Regions from separate parts of the Bacillus sp. ISL-39 genome, predicted to be linked through region 2. Evidence: riboswitches for the same ligand, from Rfam matches in the RefSeq annotation. Region 2 holds a riboswitch; each other region holds the start of a gene.
The links. Region 2 has a riboswitch for S-adenosylmethionine ahead of J7E37_RS09550 (methionine ABC transporter ATP-binding protein). Riboswitches for the same ligand answer to the same signal wherever they lie in the genome.
Positions count from the first base shown of each region.

Region 1: linked by a shared signal. The riboswitch ahead of metK (methionine adenosyltransferase) and the one ahead of J7E37_RS09550 (methionine ABC transporter ATP-binding protein) in region 2 are both predicted to bind S-adenosylmethionine.
Region 3: linked by a shared signal. The riboswitch ahead of J7E37_RS07375 (trans-sulfuration enzyme family protein) and the one ahead of J7E37_RS09550 (methionine ABC transporter ATP-binding protein) in region 2 are both predicted to bind S-adenosylmethionine.
Region 4: linked by a shared signal. The riboswitch ahead of J7E37_RS02775 (LLM class flavin-dependent oxidoreductase) and the one ahead of J7E37_RS09550 (methionine ABC transporter ATP-binding protein) in region 2 are both predicted to bind S-adenosylmethionine.

Region 1 is NZ_JAGGQM010000011.1:6,750-10,518, forward strand. Features, by position in the region: gene pckA (phosphoenolpyruvate carboxykinase (ATP)) at 1-1,208, opposite strand, end outside; SAM riboswitch class I at 1,492-1,633, shown strand; gene metK (methionine adenosyltransferase) at 1,920-3,122, shown strand; gene asnB (asparagine synthase (glutamine-hydrolyzing)) at 3,441-3,769, shown strand, end outside.
Region 2 is NZ_JAGGQM010000009.1:93,103-96,871, forward strand. Features, by position in the region: gene J7E37_RS09540 (chromate transporter) at 456-1,031, shown strand; gene J7E37_RS09545 (chromate transporter) at 1,028-1,558, shown strand; SAM riboswitch class I at 1,701-1,805, shown strand; gene J7E37_RS09550 (methionine ABC transporter ATP-binding protein) at 1,880-2,893, shown strand; gene J7E37_RS09555 (methionine ABC transporter permease) at 2,883-3,548, shown strand; gene J7E37_RS09560 (MetQ/NlpA family ABC transporter substrate-binding protein) at 3,570-3,769, shown strand, end outside.
Region 3 is NZ_JAGGQM010000005.1:265,293-269,061, reverse strand. Features, by position in the region: gene J7E37_RS07385 (YitT family protein) at 1-280, opposite strand, end outside; gene J7E37_RS22025 (CBS domain-containing protein) at 644-1,825, shown strand; SAM riboswitch class I at 1,950-2,051, shown strand; gene J7E37_RS07375 (trans-sulfuration enzyme family protein) at 2,136-3,278, shown strand; gene J7E37_RS07370 (YflT domain-containing protein) at 3,419-3,769, shown strand, end outside.
Region 4 is NZ_JAGGQM010000002.1:220,526-224,294, reverse strand. Features, by position in the region: gene J7E37_RS02780 (LL-diaminopimelate aminotransferase) at 179-1,360, shown strand; SAM riboswitch class I at 1,443-1,548, shown strand; gene J7E37_RS02775 (LLM class flavin-dependent oxidoreductase) at 1,691-2,740, shown strand; gene J7E37_RS02770 (ATP-grasp domain-containing protein) at 2,771-3,724, shown strand.

The DNA.
Region 1 (3,769 bases), on a different contig from region 2:
GCTGCAAGCGGAAGGAAAGGTGAACCAAAGCAAGTCGAGAACGTTGCCTGCGGTGAAGTGATCCCGCGCTCAGTTCCAGCGAGCTTTGATGTATATCCGCTCAAGAAATGGTACATTGCCTGTTCCTTCGTCAGCCTGGCGATTGGAGGCAAGACTCCGAAAGCATCAGCAGTCAGGAAGACGATCGCGTTCGGATGACCGGCAATGCTAGGGTCTACGATGTTATCGATTGCCTGGATCGGATAAGCTGCACGAGTGTTTTCAGTCAGGCTGCCGTCATCATAATCCGCAACTCGGGTCTCATCATCGACCACGACATTTTCAAGAACAGATCCGAAGCGGATTGCATCATAAATCTGCGGTTCTTTTTCCTTCGATAAGTTGATGCACTTCGCGTAGCAGCCGCCTTCGATGTTGAAGACACCGTTAGCTGACCAGCCATGCTCATCATCACCAATCAGGCGGCGATTGTTATCAGCTGACAGAGTTGTTTTTCCGGTTCCGGACAAGCCGAAGAACAATGCAACATCTCCTTCGCGTCCCACATTTGCAGAGCAGTGCATGGAAAGGATGCCGTTTTCAGGAAGCAGGTAGTTCATCACGGAGAAAATCGATTTCTTCATTTCGCCCGCATATTCTGTTCCGCCGATCAACACGACGCGCTGTTCAAAGGAAACGATGATGAATGTCTCGGAATTCGTTCCATCAACCTCTGGATCCGCTTTGAAAGTCGGTGCAGATATGACCGTGAATTCAGATTCATGGTCTGCAAGCTCTTCCTCAGTTGGACGGATGAACAATTGATGTGCGAAAAGGTTGTGCCAGGCGTATTCGTTGATGACCTGGATCGGAAGGCGGTATTTCTTGTCAGCGCCAGCGAATCCTTTGAATACAAAAACTTCTTCTTTTTCTTTAAGGAAATTCAATACCTTATTATATAGCTTTGTAAAAGATTCCTCGGAAATCGGCTGGTTGACAGAACCCCAGTCAATTTTATCCTTCACTGACTCTTCTTCGACAATGAATTTATCTTTAGGTGAACGGCCAGTATATTTACCAGTAGTCGCTCTGACTGCACCAGTTGAAGTCAGGAGCCCTTCGTTCCGGTTCAGGACCTTTTCAACAAGCTGGGGAACGGATAACTGCACCTGTACATTGCTTCCTTTTAATAATGCTGAAAGTTCATTTGATATTCCTACAACATTCATCGGAGAATACCTTCCTTTTTTAAAAGATTAATAATTTGTAAGTGTTTACATCTCGTTATTAGTATAACACATTGGTTCAATTAATCTATACTAATGATTCGGAAAATTACCTTGTACCTCACTTGCGTTATATAATTCTTTCTTTATATAGTCAAGCAAAAAGGGTTCATTTAAGTACCTTTTTATTATACAAAAAAACTTTCAACAACAATCGACAAAATTACCGAGAAAATCATTGACATGCAATTATAGTTTCGATATGATTTGTCCTTGAACGGATACTCTCTTATCCCGAGCTGGTGGAGGGACAGGCCCAATGAAACCCAGCAACCTGCAAACGTGAAAAAACAGCCTTTGGAATGCTGATCTTTTTCCGGGCAAAGGTGCTAACCTGACGCAAGGGAACTGCCCTTGAACGATAAGAGCGAAAGGCGCGGATTTAAGCAAAAACCTTTCCTCGTAAATGGAGAGGTTTTTTATATTGCTTTTTTCTGTCCGATGCATGGAAATGCTGCTGGACTGCCTTCTTAGGTGTCATTGCTCCCGTGGGTGAAATTAGGAAAAAAAGACATTCACCATGAATCCTAAACAAATTTTTCTAATAAAAACTCAGCGTTTATTTCATACTACATAGGGAATGAGTACCGTATCAACCCGGGGTCTGTATTGGGACAGCCTCGATCAATTTTTATAAATAAGGGAGGAACTCAGATGTCAAACAAACGCCGTTTGTTCACTTCTGAATCAGTAACAGAAGGCCATCCGGATAAAATCTGCGACCAGATTTCTGACGCGATTTTGGATGCGATCCTTGCAAAAGATGCTAATGCACGTGTTGCTGCTGAAACATCAGTTACAACAGGACTTGTACTTGTTGCAGGGGAAATCACTACATCTACATACGTAGACATTCCGAAAATCGTTCGTGAAACAGTCAAGGAAATTGGCTATACTCGCGCGAAGTACGGTTTCGACTCTGAAACATGCGCTGTATTGACTTCAATTGACGAGCAGTCTGCTGACATCGCAATGGGTGTTGACCAGGCGCTTGAAGCACGTGAAGGCCAAATGTCCGATGCAGAAATCGAAGCAATCGGAGCAGGAGACCAGGGCTTAATGTTCGGGTTTGCCTGCAACGAAACGAAAGAGCTAATGCCGCTTCCGATTTCATTGGCACATAAGATTTCCCGCCGCCTGACTGAAGTGCGCAAGGAAGAAATCCTTCCATACCTTCGTCCAGACGGAAAAACTCAGGTAACAGTAGAGTACGATGAGAACGACAAGCCAGTCCGCATCGATACAATTGTTATCTCCACTCAGCACCACCCGGAAGTTTCGCTCGAGCAAATCCAGCGCAACCTTAAAGAACATGTCATCAAGCCTGTTGTACCAGCGGAATTGATCGACGAAAACACAAAATACTTCATCAATCCAACTGGCCGTTTCGTAATCGGCGGACCACAGGGTGATGCAGGTCTTACTGGCCGCAAGATCATCGTAGATACTTACGGCGGATACGCTCGCCATGGCGGAGGCGCATTCTCTGGTAAGGATCCTACAAAAGTTGACCGTTCAGCTGCATACGCTGCACGTTACGTTGCGAAGAACATTGTAGCTGCCGGCCTTGCTGAAAAAGTTGAAGTTCAGCTTGCATACGCAATCGGTGTTGCTCGTCCGGTATCCATCTCAATCGATACTTTCGGAACAGGCAAAGTAAGCGAAGATGTATTGATCGACGTTGTAGAAAGCAACTTCGACCTTCGTCCTGCTGGAATCATCAATATGCTTGACCTGCGCAAGCCAATTTACAAGCAGACAGCTGCTTATGGACACTTTGGCCGTTCTGACGTTGACCTTCCATGGGAGCGTACAGACAAGGCAGAGACGCTTCGCACCCAAGCACTAGATAAATAAAAAAGTACAAAGGGAGTTGCATAGGAATATGTAACTCCCTTTATTATTTGCCGTCTAATCAGGGAACACTCAAAAACTCGCCTGGTTTGCACCTGGTTCAAAAGGTGTAAAATAGAGTATTACCTTAAATTTCCCTTAGATTTTACTGCAAAAATTTTGCGTTTAATGATAGTATTAGATGGTATGTTTTTAGAAAGATGCATTTCTTTAGGTTCTTTGTTATAAAAATCGCGCCTTGAGCGGAAATCAGCGCAAAACTAAATTTTTTCTGAAATGAAAAACTAAATTTTTTCTGAAATGGAGAAGGTGAAGTACATAATGTGTGGTTTTATCGGTTGTGTACATGAGAATGCACAGGAATTCAGCGGATATAATAAGCAGCTGTTTAAAAATATGAATAATATCATTACCCATCGCGGGCCTGATGATGATGGATATTTCTATGATGAGCATATCCAATTCGGCTTCCGCCGTCTGAGCATCATCGACCTTGAGGCTGGCCATCAGCCCTTGACCTATGAAAATGAGCGTTACTGGATCATTTTCAACGGGGAAATCTACAACTATCTTGAGCTTCGTGAAGAGTTGATTGAAGAAGGGCTTAGCTTCGAAACTCACTCGGATACTGAAGTCATCATTGCTCTATA
Region 2 (3,769 bases):
TGCTCTTTACCTCACAAAAGAGTCTACTTTGCGAGGAAAAATAGGTCATTCAATCATATTTGGTAGTCAATAGCAACAAAGTATGAGAAAAGAGCCTTATATGAAGAGCTATATGCAGCCGAAACTGCAGAAATGCTGCTGGGTCGAAATATTCGTGGAGTTTGCCGAATTGATCAAAAATTGGCAGGGATAATTAATAATTCGTCAATACCTTGCGTGGCGGGGAGAATTTGAGACACCTGAATGGCGAAAATTACGATGAAATAGGCCCACACGGTAAAATTACTTGAATTTGACATGCAGTATTGATTATATGAGTCTATAATTAAATACAAGATATAAGTATAGATTGAATAGATTGCTGTTCCTGGAACGGTACACTTTTGAGGCTGGATTTGATTTCATTTCATAAGGATACGATTAGTTGCATCAATAATAGATTAGAAGGTGAAGTTTTGAAGCAAAGAGATTTATTCTTAGCATTTTTTCGCGTGGGAATCCTTGGATATGGCGGCGGCCCGTCTTCGATTCCGCTTGTACATAAGGAAGTGGTTGAAAAATATAAATGGATGGATTCTGATGAATTCGGTGATGTTCTTGCTTTGGGAAATGCGCTGCCGGGTCCGATTGCCACAAAAATGGCGGGCTACATTGGCTATCGAGTAGGGGGATACCTTGGTATGATCAATGCCCTTGCAGCAACGATGATTCCAGCAATTATCCTGATGATCCTGCTGCTGACCGGTCTGAACTCATACAAAGATGAGCCTTGGGTGAAAGGAATGGCAGAGGCTGTTGTTCCAGTTGTTGCCGTCATGCTTGCTGTCCTGACATGGGATTTTATCAAGAAGTCAGGTAAATCAAACCTTGGTTGGGCGTGGACAGCTGTGGCGCTTATTGGCAGCCTGGTTCTTCTTCAATTCTTGAATCTGCATCCCGCTATTTTAATTTTTGTCTTGCTGCTCGGTGCCTTGCTGAAAAAAGACCCTGCAACATCTGAAAATAAACAAACAGGAGGGGAGCAGCAGTGATTTATTTCCATATATTTTTGGCCTTTTTTATTCCAGGGATTTTAGGATACGGCGGCGGCCCTGCCTCCATTCCATTAATCGAAAATGAAGTCGTTGACCGATATGGTTGGATGTCAGTCAATGAATTCAGTGAGGTGCTGGCAATGGGGAACGCCCTGCCTGGCCCGATTGCTACCAAGATGGCTGGGTATATCGGATATGCAGAAGGAGGAATCCTCGGAGCTATAGTTGGGGTATTTGCCACGGTAGCACCATCCCTAATCCTGATGATCAGCTTGCTCGGTTTGTTAATGAAGTTTAAAGATTCACCCCGTGTCAAAAGGCTGACAATCGTCGTCCGCCCTGTCATTGCCGTCCTTTTAGGAGTCATGACCTATGATTTCTTTTTCTCTTCCTATGAGGGGGTCGGGCTGATGCATACCATTCTGATTGGCGGAATCAGCTTCATCCTGATGGAAAAATTCAAAGTCCACCCTGCCTATGTCATCGCAGGATCCCTTGTTTACGGTGCCCTTGTTTTATCGTAAACAAGGGGTTTTCTTTTTCAAAAAATAATTCCTTACTCCTGCAGCCCTGTAAGCGGTAACATGAGAAAAACCTCAAAAAACTTTGTTGACAAATAAATCAGATAGACTTAATATTTCAATTATCGAAATTAATTAAATAAGTTACTTATCAAGAGAGACTGAGGGATTAGGCCCTATGACGTCCGGCAACCTCCTTTTGGGAAAGGTGCCACTTCCTGCAGAATGTTTTCATTCTGAAAGATAAGTCGTATAGATGTTTACGATGCCTCTTTCTTTGAATGAAAGAGGCTTTTTTATTTTTTAAAAACGGGGGTGCAAATCATGATTGAAGTGGAAAACCTGGTCAAGATTTATGAAACAAAAAAAGGGGCGGTTACAGGTGTTGACCAAGTTTCATTAAAAGTAGAAAAGGGAGAGATTTACGGTATTGTCGGATACAGCGGAGCCGGTAAAAGTTCTTTAATCCGATGCCTGAATCTTCTTGAAAAACCAACATCCGGAGAAATACATATTGATGGTCTGGAGCTAACTTCTTTGAACAAGAGTGAACTGAGGAAAGCGCGCCTGAAAATCGGGATGATCTTTCAGCACTTCCATCTTGTCAGCGCAAAGACAGTTAGTGAAAACATCGCCTTTGCGCTTAAAGCGGCCGGCACTCCGAAAGCGAAAATCAATGATAGAGTGACGGAGCTTCTTGATATGGTCGGCCTCACTGATAAAAGGGATGTCTATCCGGCACAATTGTCAGGCGGACAGAAACAGCGGGTCGGTATCGCCAGGGCGCTGGCGAACAATCCATCTGTGCTCTTATGTGATGAGGCTACTTCTGCTCTGGATCCAAGCACTACGAAATCAATCCTATCCTTACTTAAAAAGATTAATAGTGAATTGGGCATCACGATTGTCCTCATCACCCACGAGATGGAAGTCGTCAAGACCATCTGCGACAGGATGGCTGTTATGCAAGACGGGAAAATCATTGAAGAAGGAGAGGTGTATGAAGTCTTCGCGAATCCGAAACAAGCTCTCACAAGGGACTTTGTCAACGCCATCCTTCAATTCGAACTGCCGGAAAGATTGCTGAAGGAGCGTCGAGGAAAGCTGATCAAAATCTATTTCCAGGGTGAAATTGCCGAACAGGGAGTCATTTCTGATGTGTTCCAGACCTATAAGGTTCGCGGAAATATCCTGCATGGAAAGATTGAATATATTCAGGATATTCCATTGGGCATTTTCATTATGGAGATTTCGGGCGACCAGCTGGAGATTGACCGGGCGATTGCCTATATAGCGGCAAGGACTAAAAATCTGGAGGTGATTGATGATGCTGCTTGATAACCTGATTGCACTGCTGCCTGAATTGAATAAAGCGTTTTTTGAAACGATCTATATGGTCGGCATCTCCATCCTTGTCGCCATCATCGTTGGATTGCCAACAGGAGTCCTTCTTTTTGTCACTGACAAAGGACTGTTCCTGGAAAACCAGCTTTTTAAAAATATTGCCGGCTTCATCGTCAATATGATCCGTTCGGTTCCATTCATTATCTTGCTGATCGCCCTTCTCCCGCTTGCGAATTTAATTGCTGGCACGACAATTGGTCCGACAGCGGCATCTGTTTCATTGTCGGTCGCGGCAATTCCGTTTTTTGCGAGAATCGTAGAGCAAAGCTTTCGGGAAATTGATAAAGGAGTCATAGAGGCTGCCGTTGCAACTGGCGCGACTCCATGGATGATCATCAACGATGTACTGATACCTGAAGCGAAGCCTGGCATTGTCCAGGGGGTAACCATCACAATTATCAGCCTTGTTGCGTATTCGGCAATGGCCGGCATTGTCGGCGGAGGTGGAGTCGGTGACCTGGCGATCCGCTTTGGCTATTACCGATACGACAATACCATCATGATCACAACAGTCATTATCCTCATCTGCCTCGTCCAGCTGATCCAATTTGGCGGGGACAGGATTGCAAGATTAGTAGACAAAAGATAAATATTAGGGGGTTCTTTTAAAATGAAGAAATTATTATTGTTTGTACTGTTATTTTTATCAATCGGGCTGCTTGCCGCATGCGGCAGCGACTCAGCATCCAGCGGCGATGCGGAAGCAGACGCAAAACATGTGACATTCGGTGCGACATCCGGTCCATACAGCGATATGGTCACAAAGGGGATCAAGCCGCTCCTTGAGAAAAAAGGCTATGAAGTGAAAGT
Region 3 (3,769 bases), on a different contig from region 2:
ATAAAATAATGACTCCATATAAGGTGCGGAACGTAAATTTCAATCCCATTCTCCGATATCCGATATATAGGAAAGGAAGGTTAAACACTAACAGGAATATACTCATCGAGATGTTCGTCAGTTCCGCTGCGATGATTGACAGCCCGATGACCCCTCCGTCAAGGATCGCGTTAGGAACAAGGAACAGATCGAGCCCGAATGCCGCGATAACCGCGCCGATTGTGATCGTCACAAGCTGTGTGACCTCTTTGATTATTCTTTTTTTCTTCGTTGTTGCCACTAAAGATCAAACCCTTTTCTATTAAGAATGTTTTCGCATTGATTGTTGCTTTTCGTTATTAATCTATCAACCGCATATTGGCTAGCTTCAAGGGGCCCTTTTCTAGCAGCTCCTTAACTGAAAATGCATAAGAAAACGTAAATATTCATAACCTGATTTTTACGTTTGACTATGAAAGCAACAAAGTTTACGAAAAGAGACTCTATAAAAACTCTACTATTAATTAGTAATGTATGTACTATACTTATTGTATCAAACATTAAAGCTAGCTGGTATTTTTTCATTATATATCCATGATTAGTAAAACCGGTAAATGGGGTAATGAGAAGGGGGAAGTTATTTGAAATTACGGAGGGGCTTTTTTTGGCTAACAATACTCAAGCTAAACATAAATCAAATAATCAGTCAGATTCAAAAAATAAGAAGAATCATCAGACTGGTAAAAATAAGAGAAAGTCATATATGAGAACTAACCCTAAGCCGCAGGAGAATGAGGAAAACAGACTGAAGCGGGCTGATGAAAGAAATCAAAAGCATGATGGCAATAAAGGAAGCGAAAATGGGAAGCCATCACATCAATCAAAAAAAGAAAAGGGCAACTCTTCTTCAAATCATTCAAAAAACGATAAAAGCAGGTCTTCCACCCAACAGGCCGGCAATGGCAATGGAAAGGCATCTTCCAATCAATCCAAGAATGGTAAAGAAAATGGCAAACCAGCCTCAAAACAATCGATAAACGGCAATGGTAATAAGGGTGGGAATGAAGGCGGCAAGAATTCATCAAACAAAAATCCTGATTCAGGAGCGAAAACTTCAGAAGATCAAGAAGTAAAGCATAAAGAGCAATCCGGCAAGTTCGAGACGGCCTTTAACAGGATTCACAAAGCGCTGAAGGAAATGGTAAAGGGAACGGACAGCGATGCGTTCGTGGAACTGCTGTACTCTGGGTATAAAAATCATTCATTGGTTCGTAAATATAAAAGTGAACTGCATCAGTTTGCGAAGCTCCGCAATGCGATTGTCCATGAGCGGGTGAACGCAGATTATTATATTGCCGAGCCGCATATCGAGGTGGTCGAACGGATTGAGGAGATCGCAAGGGAGTTTGAGAAGCCGCAGACGGCACTATCAATCGCGACCAGCCCGGTGTTTTACTATTACGAGGATGCCTATCTTAAAGATGTTCTAAAGGTGATCAATAAGTTTGATTTTACACGATTCCCTGTCTACGACAAGGATGATAAGTATGTTGCCTTGCTGACTTCAACGGAAATCATCCAGTGGCTGGCGAAGCATTTTTCCGACAGTGTGGTCCATTTCGAGGATGTCCGTGTAAAAGAGCTTTTGACGAAGGGGAAAAATTACTTTGTGACCTTTGTGGATGAGGCTGCATCACTTTATCATATTGAAGAATTATTCGAGCGATACCATACAAGAGGCAAGAAACTGCAGGCAGTCATCATTACGGAAACGGGAGACCGCCACGGGAAGCCAATTGGAGTGATAACGCCGTGGGACTTGCTTGACAGCGATCCGGAAGATTGAGCAGCCAATCTTCCAGCTGTCTCCAGCGTGAATCCAGTGTTTTCAGTGTGTGAACTGTCATTGACGATAAACCAGGGATGCTGATATACTTCAGCTATCTAAACTATTTTTAAAACCGAAATAACTCTTATCAAGAGCGGCGGAGGGACAGGCCCTGTGAAGCCCGGCAACCATCGTTTAAAATGAAAGGTGCTAATTCCTGAAGATTGCAGTCTGAAGATAAGTGAGGCTGACTGTAACCTCTCCTTATTTGGAGAGGTTTTTTATGATTATTTTTTCCATACTACAAATTCTAAAAGCAGGTGACCAAATGGCGAAAAAATTTGAAACGGAAGTACTTCATTCCATACATAAGAAGCAAACAGGAATTAAGAGCAAGGCGACACCGATTTATCAGACATCAGCATTTACCTTTAATGACCTTGATGAGCTTGAGGGCTTTTATCAGGGAGAGGGAAATTATTTATATTCAAGAGTTGGAAATCCGAATACGGATGAACTTGGTCAATCCTTAGCGGCACTTGAACTTGCGGAAGACGGGGCAGCAGCTTCCTCTGGTTTGGCTGCGATTTTAGCTGGTGTCCTGGCAGTGGTGAAGAATGGCGATCATATTGTTGCGGCTGATGATGTTTACGGCGGCAGTTTTCATATGCTGAAAGCTGAATTGGAGCGCTTTGGAATCGAAACAACGTTTGTCTCGTTTGCAGACCTAGAAAATGTAGAGCAGGCCATCAAATCCAATACGAAACTTCTTTACACAGAGTCCATCACAAATCCGCTCCTCCGTGTTGAAAAATTGGAGGACGTCATTGCGCTGGCTAAGAAAAGAAATCTTACTGTATTAGTTGATAATACGTTCGCTACACCGCTTTATGTCCGCCCGTTATTGCTAGGAGCCGATCTTGTCGTCCACAGTGCCACGAAATACATCGGAGGCCACAGTGATGTTACCTCTGGTGTTATCGTTGGCAAGAAGGTATTGATAGCAGAAGCGCGCGCAAGAATCGTGAATCTTGGTGCGAACCTCAGCCCGTTTGAAGCGTGGCTGACTTGCAGAGGGTTGAAGACCCTTGCTTTAAGAATGAAAGCTCAATCGGAAAATGCCAGGTTGCTGGCTGACAGTCTGAAGGAACATCAGAATGTTTCAAAGGTATATTATCCATTTTCAGAAGGTGAAAAAGGTTTTGGTGCCATCGTAACAATTGAACTGGCAGAACACGTGGATACAGACAGGTTTTTGAAATCGCTTGGTTGGATAAAGATTGTGCCTACACTTGCGGGAGTTGAAACGACTGTCTCCCATCCGCTGAAAACCTCCCATCGCGCGCTGCCTCCAAAGGCTCAGGCAGAGCTTGGCATTACGTATCGACTAGTCAGGATTTCAGTGGGAATCGAGAATAGCCAGGATATAATCGAGCAATTTGAAGCTGCACTGACTGAGGCTGGAAATTAAAAAATTTCGGGTTGCTTCGAATTTAACTAAAAAAGTCTCTTTGGTTTATCATATCAGCAGTTAATCGTTCGACATAAGGTTTACGCCTCCTGTGTGTGGGTATTTTTATAGGGACTACTCGTCTAAAGGAGGCTTTTAATATGTTTGAACATGAAAAACATCTTGTTGGAGTATATGATAACGAGCAAGACGCAATCCAGGCTGTTGAGGACCTGAAAAGACAGGGATACTCAACCGATGACATTTCTGTAATCAGTAAAAACGAAGATGAGGTTCACGATGTAAACGAAGCTACCGGTACAAAGACTGAGGAAGGTCTTGCTGCAGGAGCGGCAACAGGCGGCGTATTAGGCGGCCTTACTGGATTATTGGCAGGCATCGGCGCACTTGCGATCCCTGGAATCGGTCCAATCGTAGCTGCGGGCCCAATCGCTGCGACACTTACTGGCGCTGCAGTAGGCGCAGGTGCAGGCGGTTTGGCTGGAGCACTG
Region 4 (3,769 bases), on a different contig from region 2:
GGAATTATCCGCAATAAAAGCTTAATCAGTTGCAAGTTAAGGTGGATAGCAGCTCATATTATTTTTTTCTAGAACTGATCAAACGAAAATGCTATAATCGAATTTATATTTTAAAAATTCAGATGAATCAACCTCGACGAAAACATCATGAATGAATGAACAGTAAAGGGGAATGTCCATGAAAATCTACGGATCAGAAAAGATTAGAAAAATGACATCCAGTATTTTTCAGGAAGTGGTTGACCGTAAGCAGGCGGCCTTGATGAACGGGAAAGATGTGATCGACCTGAGTATTGGAAGCCCGGATTTTGGACCGCCTTCTTTTGTCATGGAGGAGCTTGCTAAATATTCGATGAATCCAGGGAAATATGGGTACACGCTTAAGGGAATTAGTGAATTTAACGAGGCGGTAAAATACTTTTACCATCAGCGTTATTCGGTTGAACTGGAAGCTGGAAGTGAAGTCCTGCAGCTAATGGGCTCGCAGGATGGGCTTGCGCATCTTGCTACAGCCATCATTGATCCTGGTGATTATGTACTTGTTCCAGATCCAGGTTACCCGATCTATGAAGCGAGTGTTACCATCGCAGGCGGCACTATTTATCCTATGCCTTTACTGGAAGAGAATAAATTCCTGCCGCAGCTTAATGAGATTCCTCTTGAAATTTTACAAAAAACAAAAATGGTGATCTTGAGCTATCCTGGAAATCCTGTCACTGCACTTGCTGACACCAGCTTTTTTGAACAGGTGATCGAATTCGCCAACGTACATAATATCCTAGTCGTACATGACTTCGCCTATTCTGAATTGATTTACGATCATAACCCGCAAATCAGTTTCTTATCCGTCCCTGGTGCAAAGGAAGTTGGAGTAGAGTTCAATTCACTCTCAAAGACTTTCAATATGGCAGGCTGCCGTATTGGATATGTAGCAGGAAATTCACAGGTCATCGATATTCTTGCTTCCTTTAAATCACATATCGATTACGGCATCTTTTACCCAATCCAAAAAGCAGCGATTGCCGCACTTACTTCTGATTATTCTTTCCTGAAGGATCAGCTAAAGCAGTATGAAGCACGGCGGGATGCTTTGGTATCTGGTTTTCGGGACAGCGGATGGGAAGTGGCTAATTCTCCGGCAACGATGTTTGTGTGGGCTAAAATTCCTGCCGGCTGGAAATCCCGCGATTTTGCCTTCAAGCTAATTGAGGAAGAAGGGATTGCCGTCGTTCCTGGTGATGCTTTTGGCAAACAAGGCGAAGGGTATGTCAGGATCGCTATGGTTCAGCCTCCAGAAAGACTAATAGAGGCATCTCGGAGGGTAAATAAATTTCTGTCAGGATTTCCGATAGAAATATAAAAATATTTCGATAAACGAATTGACTTTTGTTTGAATTTAGAATATTATCACTTTATTAAACTAAAATTTAATACATGATGTCTTCTTATCAAGAGAGGTGGAGGGAAAGGCCCTGCGAAACCTCGGCAACAGGTTCTGAAAGAATACTGTGCCAATTCCTGCGGACAATTTTGTCTGAAAGATGAGAAGAGAGTATTCTATGGCTCTCTTCTTAAAGAAGGGAGCTTTTTGTGTTTAGGAGGCTTAATTTTAAGTCTCTAATGTTTTTCCTGTAAAACCAACTTATCGGGTTGGTTAAGTTGAGTTTAAATGAGCAGAGGAGAGATTGTGATGAAGTATGGATTTTGGCTGCCGATATTTGGCGGATGGCTAAGGAATGTAGAGGATGAAAACATGCCGCCTACCTTTGATTATGCAAAGCAGGTGATTCAGTCAGCAGAAGAGTGGGGCTACTCAACTACTTTGATCGCCGAATTGTATCTTAATGATATCAAAGGCCCGGAGCATGACTCCCTAGAAGCCTGGACAACAGCTGCTGCTTTGGCTTCTGTGACTGAAAAAATCGAGATCATGGCTGCTGTTAGGCCGGGTTTCCACAATCCTGCAATCACAGCAAAGATGGCGGCAAACATAGACCAAATCAGCAACGGGCGATTTACCCTCAATGTCGTTTCTGCCTGGTGGGAGGAAGAAGCGCGTCAGTACGGCGGGATCTTTACCGAACATGATGAAAGATATGAGCGGACTACGGAGTTCATTGATGTACTCAAGGGACTATGGAGTGAAGATAGCTTCTCTTATGAAGGGAAGTTTTATCAGCTGAAGGATACGAAGCTGTTCCCGAAACCAGTCCAGCGGCCAAATCCGATTCTTTATGCCGGCGGGGAAAGTCCAAAGGGAAAACAGACTATTGTTGAAAAATGCGATGCCTATGTCATGCATGGCGGAACAGTAGAAGAAATTGAACAGAAAATAACCGATATGAAAGACCGCAGAGCTGCTACGTCAAATCCAGGACTGTCAGAGTTCGGAATGGCTGCCTATGTCATTTGCCGCGATACCGAAAAAGAAGCATTTGCAGAATTGGAACGGATCACGACTGTAAAAGAATCAAGTGCCTATGCGGGCTTTAAGGACTTTACAAGCAAATCCCAGCTTGAACAGCAAATTCAGCTTCAGGATTACTCGGTATCAAACCGTGGACTGAGGCCAAATTTAGTAGGGACACCAGAACAAATCGCCGAGCGGATATTGCAGTATGAAGATGCCGGTTTAGGATTGCTATTACTGCAATTCTCTCCGCAGCTCGAAGAAATGGAACGTTTCGCAAAACAAGTAATGCCGCTTGTTGAGGCAAAAAGAAAGCAAGCGATTGTATAATCTACATTAAACTAAGGGGAGGAAGAAATAATGAGCAAAGTATACATCATCCATGAAAATAGTGAATGGACCATTCATTTAACAAAGAGGCTTGAGGAGCTGGGGATTCCTTTTGAGGAATGGCATCTGGACGAAGGCCTGCTGGATTTATCGAAGGAACCGCCAGAAGGTATTTTTTACAGCAGGATGAGCGCTTCCTCTCACACAAGAGGCCATCGCTTCGCCCCTGAATATACAGCGCAGGTTCTATCGTGGCTGGAGAACAACGGCAGGAAGGTATACAACGGATCCCGGGCGCTGGAACTGGAAGTAAGCAAGGTCAAGCAATACCTCGAGCTGGCCAAGCATGGAGTAGAAACTCCGAGGACAATTGCGACTGTCGGGAAAAAACAGCTATTGGATGCTGCGAAGGAATTTGACGGGAAGGCATTTATCACGAAGCATAATCGAGCAGGAAAAGGTCTTGGGGTCCAGCTGTTTCAATCAATCGAAGCACTGAAGGCATATGTTGACGGACCTTCTTTTGAAGAACCGGTTGATGGTGTGACACTGATTCAGGAATATATCCAGTCCCCGGAGGGCTATATTACCAGATGCGAGTTTGTCGGCGGCCAGTTTGCTTATGCAGTGAAAGTCGATACTTCGGAAGGTTTTGAATTATGCCCGGCTGATGCATGCCAGATTGGAGACCTGTTCTGCCCGGTAGGTGAAGAGGTTGAAGAAAAGCCGAAATTCCAGGTAATTGAAGGCTTTAATGATCCCATTATTGAAAAATATAAAAGAGTACTTGAATCAAATAATATTCATGTTGCCGGAATTGAATTCATCAGAAACGAGGCAGGGGAAATCTTCACTTACGATATCAATACAAATACGAATTACAATCCCGATGCAGAGGCAAAGGCAGGAAAATTTGGCATGCTTGAGCTGGCAAAGTTTTTAAGAGAAAAGCTGGCTGCCGAGTACGGGGCTGTGACAAGATAAGCAGGGATTTCCCCTGCTTTTTTTGTTTTTTCTGAGGTAAAATGT